DNA from 2 places in the Mesorhizobium sp. M0227 genome. Region 2 is predicted to be linked to the other one. Evidence: predicted binding sites of a transcription regulator. Region 2 holds the regulator's gene; the other holds the start of a gene.
The links. The regulator PhoB, encoded in region 2, activates phosphate uptake and scavenging genes when phosphate is short. The targets are predictions, from matches to a motif close to TGTCATNNANCTGTCAT.
Positions count from the first base shown of each region.

Region 1: phnC (phosphonate ABC transporter ATP-binding protein) is a predicted target of PhoB. The motif match lies at 1,964-1,980, and genes of this name have one in related genera.

Region 1 covers NZ_JAMYSJ010000005.1:230,771-234,185, forward strand. The annotation lists gene phnK (phosphonate C-P lyase system protein PhnK) at 1-138, shown strand, start outside; gene phnL (phosphonate C-P lyase system protein PhnL) at 461-1,168, shown strand; gene NKJ00_RS10020 (DapH/DapD/GlmU-related protein) at 1,165-1,782, shown strand; gene phnC (phosphonate ABC transporter ATP-binding protein) at 2,060-2,917, shown strand; gene phnD (phosphonate ABC transporter substrate-binding protein) at 3,069-3,415, shown strand, end outside.
Region 2 covers NZ_JAMYSJ010000003.1:287,573-290,987, forward strand. The annotation lists gene pstB (phosphate ABC transporter ATP-binding protein PstB) at 1-453, shown strand, start outside; gene phoU (phosphate signaling complex protein PhoU) at 480-1,187, shown strand; gene phoB (phosphate regulon transcriptional regulator PhoB) at 1,204-1,893, shown strand; gene eglC (endo-1,3-1,4-beta-glycanase EglC) at 2,357-3,415, shown strand, end outside.

The sequences.
Region 1 (3,415 bases), on a different contig from region 2:
GTGGCGCGGCTTCTGTCGCAGCGCATGATGGTGATGAAGGACGGCCGCGTCGTCGAAAGCGGTCTCACCGACCGCGTGCTCGACGACCCGCGCGCGCCTTACACGCAGTTGCTCGTTTCCTCGATTCTGCAGGTTTGACGATGAAGTCTCAAAGCGCGTGTTCGCGAAACCTTGGCGCGAGGCACCCCCCTCTGGCCTGCCGGCCATCTCCCCCGCAAGGAGGGAGATCGGCTGTCCCTGCTGCGTTCACCAATTACCAAGGCTGCAAGAAAAGCGCTGCGGGTGAAGCTGCCAATCTCCACCCTTGCGGGGGAGATGTCCGGCAGGACAGAGGGGGGTGCCTCGCGCCGACACCTCGCAAACACCCGCTTCGAGATTTCACCGTTATTCCGCACATGCAATTGCATTGGCCAGAGGGGGGTGCTGGCCCGCAAACCAACAGCGATTGGAGGACCTTCTGATGCCGACGCCCCTCGTTGTCTCAGACGTCGCCAAGAGCTTCACCATGCATCTGCGCGACGGCATCAAATTGCCTGTTATCGCCGGTGTCTCGTTCTCGATCAGGGCCGGCGAATGCACCGTGCTCGGCGGCCCGTCCGGTGCCGGCAAGAGCTCGATCCTGAAGATGCTCTACGGCAACTACGCCGTCGACGAAGGCCAGATCATCGTCAGCCACGATGACGGGCTGATCGACCTCGCCACTGCCAGCCCGCGCACCGTGCTTGCCGTGCGCCGGCAAACGATCGGCTATGTCAGCCAATTCCTGCGCACCGTGCCGCGCGTTTCGGCGCTGGATGTCGTCGCCGAACCGCTGGTCGAGCGCGGCGAGGATCGCGAGATTGCCCGCGGCAAGGCACGCGCCTTGCTGGCGCAGCTCAACCTGCCGGAGAAACTCTGGGCATTGCCACCTGCGACCTTCTCCGGTGGCGAGCAGCAGCGCGTCAACATCGCACGCGGCTTCATCACCGAGCATCCGATCCTGCTGCTCGACGAGCCGACCGCCTCGCTCGACGCCAAAAACCGCGATGTCGTGATTGAACTCATCGCCGCCAAGAAGGCGGCTGATGTCGCGCTGCTCGGCATCTTCCATGACCACGACGTACGCGAGGCGGTTGCCGACCGCATCATCGACGTCACCGCTTTCGCTCCCGGAAAAATCGCCGCATGACCAGGAAATTGTCCGAGACGCCGCTGGTCCATCCGACGGCGGATGTGCAGAATTCGACGCTCGGCCGCTGGACCGAGATCGCCGACCGCAGCCGGGTGTCGGAAAGCGAGCTTGGCGACTATTCCTACATGATGCAGGACTGCGCCGTCTGGTGCGCGACGATCGGCAAGTTCGCCAACATCGCCGCCAGCGTGCGCATCAACGCCACCAACCACCCGACCTGGCGGCCAACGCTGCACCATTTCACCTATCGCGCCTCGGACTACTGGGACGACGCCGAGCACGAGACAGAATTCTTCGCCCAGCGTCGCGCCAGGCGAGTCACCATCGGCCACGACACCTGGCTCGGCCACGGCTCGACCATCCTGCCCGGCGTCACCGTCGGTGACGGCGCGGCGATCGGCGCCGGAGCCGTCGTCTCGAAGGACGTCGCCCCCTACACCATCGTCGCCGGCGTGCCGGCCAAACCGATCCGTGAGCGCTTCGACCGCCGCACCGCCGACCGTTATCAGGCGCTTGCCTGGTGGGACTGGGATCATGCCAGGCTGCGCGCTTCGCTCGACGATTTCCGGGAACTATCGGCCGAGGCCTTCCTGGAAAAATACGAAGGATAATTCTTCACATCATCGTCATGGCAGCCACATGGCAGGACCTGTTCGATGACTCTCTCAAGCTTTTTCGAGCAGCAGGCTCCCGTGATCGAAATCAAAACTCCCGCCTTCTGCGGCTTCAGGGACATGGAGCACTTCGAGGACCTGCTGGCCCTGGGCCGGCCATAACTCCACACCTGTGGAGCGTAACAAAACTGACATCACCGCGACACGGCAGGTTCATGTGGCTGCGTTAGGCGAGTGCCTGACGATCAATATGGTCCAGACTGGAACCTGCCCCATGTCAGCAAATTCCGCCACGCTCGAAATCCGCGGTGTCAGCCGCCGATTTGGTAAGAACACCGCCGTCAGCGACATCAACATCGCCATCCCACAGGGTCAGATGGTTGGCATTATCGGCCGTTCGGGCGCCGGCAAATCGACCCTTCTTCGCATGATCAACCGTCTCATCGATCCCAGCCAGGGATCGATCTTTTTTGACGGCGCCGAGGTTTCCCAGTTGCGCGGCTCGCCGCTGCGGCGCTGGCAGCGTGACTGCGCCATGATCTTCCAGCAGTTCAACCTGGTGCCGCGCCTCGACGTGCTCACCAATGTGCTGCTCGGCAAGCTGAACCACCGCTCGACCATGTCAAACCTGTTCGGCATGTTCTCCCGCGCCGAATGCGCCGAGGCGGTCGCAGCTCTCGAGCGGCTCGACATCGCCCGCACCGCTTTGCAACCGGCCGGCACCTTGTCGGGCGGCCAGCAGCAGCGCGTCGCCATTGCCCGCGCCATGATGCAGCAGCCCAAGGTTATCCTCGCCGACGAGCCGATCGCCTCGCTTGACCCGCTCAACGCCAAGGTGGTGATGGATTCGCTGCAGGACATCAATTTGCGCGAAGGCATCACCGTCGTCACCAATCTGCACACGCTGGACACCGCCCGCACCTATTGCAACCGCATTATCGGCATGGCCGCCGGCAAGGTCGTCTTCGATGGTCCGCCGGAAGAGCTCAACCGCGAGGCCATGCGCCTCGTCTATGGCGCCGACAGCAATGGCCAGGAAATCTCCGAGGCCATCACCTCGACCAGCGTTGCCTTCAGCCGAAAGATCGCCGCATCCGCCGCACCGCTCGAACCCGCATTCCCGGGATATTGAGTCCATGATCCCGAAAAGTGGAATCCGGTTTTCGGGCAAGATCATGGACAAACAAGAGAGAGCGGTTGGGATCGACAGCCCGCGTCAAGGGCACCTGTCAAAATCGAGAACGCTGCCGGCGCGGGGCCGGAACCTACAGGAGAGATTACAGATGTTCAGGAAGATGGTTTTCAGCGCCGTTTCGGTGCTCGCCATGGCGACCAGCATGGCCCATGCCGCCGACATGAAGGAATTTCGCGTCGGCATTCTCGGCGGCGAAAACGAAACCGACCGGCTGCGCAACTACCAGTGCCTCGCCGACCATCTGAAGGCCGAATTCGGCTTCGAAAAGGTCTCGCTGTTCCCCGCTGCCGACTATGACGGCGTGATCCAGGGCCTGCTTGGCGGCACGCTCGACTTCGCCGAACTCGGCGCTTCCGGCTACGCCAGCATCGCTCTCAAGGACCCGAAGGCGGTCACCCCGATCCTCACCACCCAGCAGACCGACGGCGCCACCGG
Region 2 (3,415 bases):
GAGAACGTTGCCTATGGTCCGCGCATCCACGGATTGGCCAAGCGCAAGGCCGATATGGATCAGATCGTAGAGTCGAGCCTGAAGAAGGCGGCGATCTGGAACGAGGTCAAGGACCGTTTGCAAGAACCTGGCACGGGTCTTTCCGGTGGCCAGCAGCAGCGTCTGTGCATTGCACGCGCCATCGCCGTGTCACCCGAGGTGATCCTGATGGACGAACCGTGTTCGGCGCTCGACCCGATCGCCACCGCTCGCGTCGAGGAACTGATCGACGAACTGCGTCAGAACTATACCATCGTCATCGTCACCCATTCGATGCAGCAGGCAGCGCGCGTGTCGCAGCGCACCGCGATGTTCCATCTAGGCTATCTGGTCGAGGAGGGCGCCACCGACAAGATGTTCACCACCCCCGACGACAAACGCACCCAGGACTACATCACCGGCCGGTTCGGCTGAGCTCAGGCATACGAGGGACGAAGATCATGGGTGAACATACCGTCGCATCTTTCGATGAGGATCTGGAGCAGATCAGCCAGCTGATCCGCGACATGGGCGATCTCGCCCGCTCGATGGTCAGTGGCTCGACCAGGGCCTTGCTCAATTCGGACAATGCGCTGGCGCAGCGCGTGGTTTCCGATGATGCCATCATGGATGCACGCCAGCGCGAGCTGGACGATCGCGCCATCACGCTGATCGCCAAGCGCCAGCCAATGGCCAACGATCTGCGTGCGGTGGTCGGTTCGATCCGCATGGCCGGCGACCTTGAGCGCATCGGCGACCTTGCCAAGAACATCGCCAAGCGCGTCGGCACTGTCGGGCTGAGTGTCACGCCGCACGACCTTTCGCATTCGATCGACGCGATGGCGCAACTGGTGCTGATCCAGGTGCAGGGGGTCGTCGACGAGTACGCCGCCGCCGACCCGGCAGCGCTTGCCACGCTCAGAAACAATGACGAACGCATCGACGTCAAATACACCTCGGTGTTCCGCGAGCTGCTGACCTACATGATGGAAGATCCCCGCAACATCACGGCGTGCACGCACCTGTTGTTCTGCGCCAAGAACCTCGAGCGGATCGGCGACCACGTGACCAACATCGCCGAAAATGCCTACTATGTTTTGACCGGCACGCAGCTGCCAGCCAATCGTCCGAAGCAGGACGAGACGGCAATGTCCGCGCCAGCGGCATAACAGGGGTGACCAGCCGATGATCGCACCACGCATCATGGTGGTGGAGGATGAGGAGCCGCTAGGCGTGCTGCTCCGCTACAATCTTGAATCCGAAGGTTACCAGGTCGAGGTGGTGACGCGCGGCGACGAGGCCGAAATCCGGCTGCAGGAGAACGTTCCCGACCTTCTCGTGCTCGACTGGATGGTGCCGGCGGTTTCCGGCATCGAACTCTGCCGGCGCCTGCGAATGCGCCCAGAGACCGAGCGGCTGCCGATCATCATGCTGACCGCGCGAGGCGAGGAAAGCGACCGCGTGCGCGGCCTGTCGACCGGCGCCGACGACTATCTGGTCAAGCCGTTCTCGACGCCGGAGTTCATGGCCAGGGTCAAGGCGCTGCTGCGCCGGGCCAAGCCGGAAGTGCTGTCCAGCGTGCTAAAGGTCGGCGACATCGTGCTCGATCGCGAGTCGCACCGGGTCTATCGCAAGAAGAGCGAGATCCGGCTCGGGCCGACCGAATTCCGCCTGCTCGAATTCATGATGCGCCACCCCGGCCGCGTGTTCTCGCGCAGCCAGCTGCTCGACAATGTCTGGGGCGAGACGATTTACATCGACGAACGCACTGTCGACGTGCACGTCGGCCGGCTGCGCAAGGCGGTCAACAACGGCCGCATGCCTGATGTCATCCGCACCATCCGTGGGGCGGGTTACGCGATCAGGGAAGACTAGGTGGCTGTTCCGTCCCGATAGATCGTGACCGGGAAAACTCGATTAGCACGTGGTCGCCAACAGCCGCGAAGAGTGGAATGTTGCACTCGTCTCATCGATGGGGAGCGAGCACGTGACGCTTTGGCCCAAATGCGGTCATTCGAAACCTGATGAGGATGACCGCTCTTGGCGGTACGTCGCCATCTTGCCCGCAGACTCCGACCAGAAAGCCATGCAAGAATAAATTTGAGTTAACTTAGATATACGTTCGTTAAACGACGTGTGTTCTGCATAAATATACGATTTTACTAAATTGCTTCAATTTACATTGAGCCATCACCTCCTTATTCATTATCCGCCTTCCGATTATTGCGGTCTCGGATCGAATGACGATTCCGTGGAACGATCTCGTTCCTTGCAGCGTTGCTTTGGGAGCGGTCGCCGGACCTTTGACCAGGTCGGACACCATGAGGAAGGATTTCTGATGAGCACGGTCTTAAACGCCAAAGGCATCCCTCTTGCCTACACCGGCGCTTCCACTCATTGGTTCTCGGCCACCGGGTCTGGACCGGAACTGCATGGCACCTCCGGCAACGACTCCTTCTGGGGAGACACCGGCGTCACTGTCACGATCCACGGTGGCGCCGGCGACGACTACTATCATCTCTATTCCACCAACAACAAGGTGGTCGAGGATCCTGGGGCAGGGATCGACACGATCGACACATGGATGAGCTACAAGCTCCCTGACAATTTCGAGAACCTCGTCGTTACCGGCACCAACCGATTTGCGTTCGGAAATGCGTTGGACAACATCATCAAGGGCGGGTCAGGTCACCAGACGCTGGATGGCGGCAAGGGAAATGATGTCCTGATCGGCGGCGATGGCGCCGATACTTTCGCCATCTCCAAAGGTAATGGAAGCGATCTTATCTTCGATTTCGGTGCGACCGATGCGCTCCGCCTTAACGGCTACGATTTCACTTCGTTCGATGCCGTCCGTTCACAGATGGTCCAAGTGGAATCGAACGTGATGCTGAACCTCGGATCCGACGAAATCCTGGTGTTCAAGAATACGACCATCGACAAGCTGCAGCCCACCCAGTTCGAACTTCCGATAGACAAGTCCGCAATGACGCTGTCCTTCTCCGACGATTTCAACACGCTGAGCCTTCGGGACGGGCAGGACGGCACCTGGAATTCCAATTTCTGGTGGGGAGCGCCGAACGGCAGCACGTTGAGCAGCAATGGTGAGTTGCAGTGGTATATCGACGCCAATTATGGCCCGACGAGTTCGGTCCATCCGTTCAGCGTTGAGAACGGCGTCCTCACCATCACCGCCGCGCAGGCGCCGGAGGACATCAAGCCTCTGATCAACAACTACGAATACACCTCGGGGATCCTGACGACCCACGACACCTTCTCGCAAACCTACGGCTATTTCGAAATGCGGGCGGATCTTCCTGAAACAGCCGGAGCCTGGCCGGCGTTCTGGCTGCTTCCGGAGGACGGATCGTGGCCGCCGGAGCTGGACGTTGTCGAA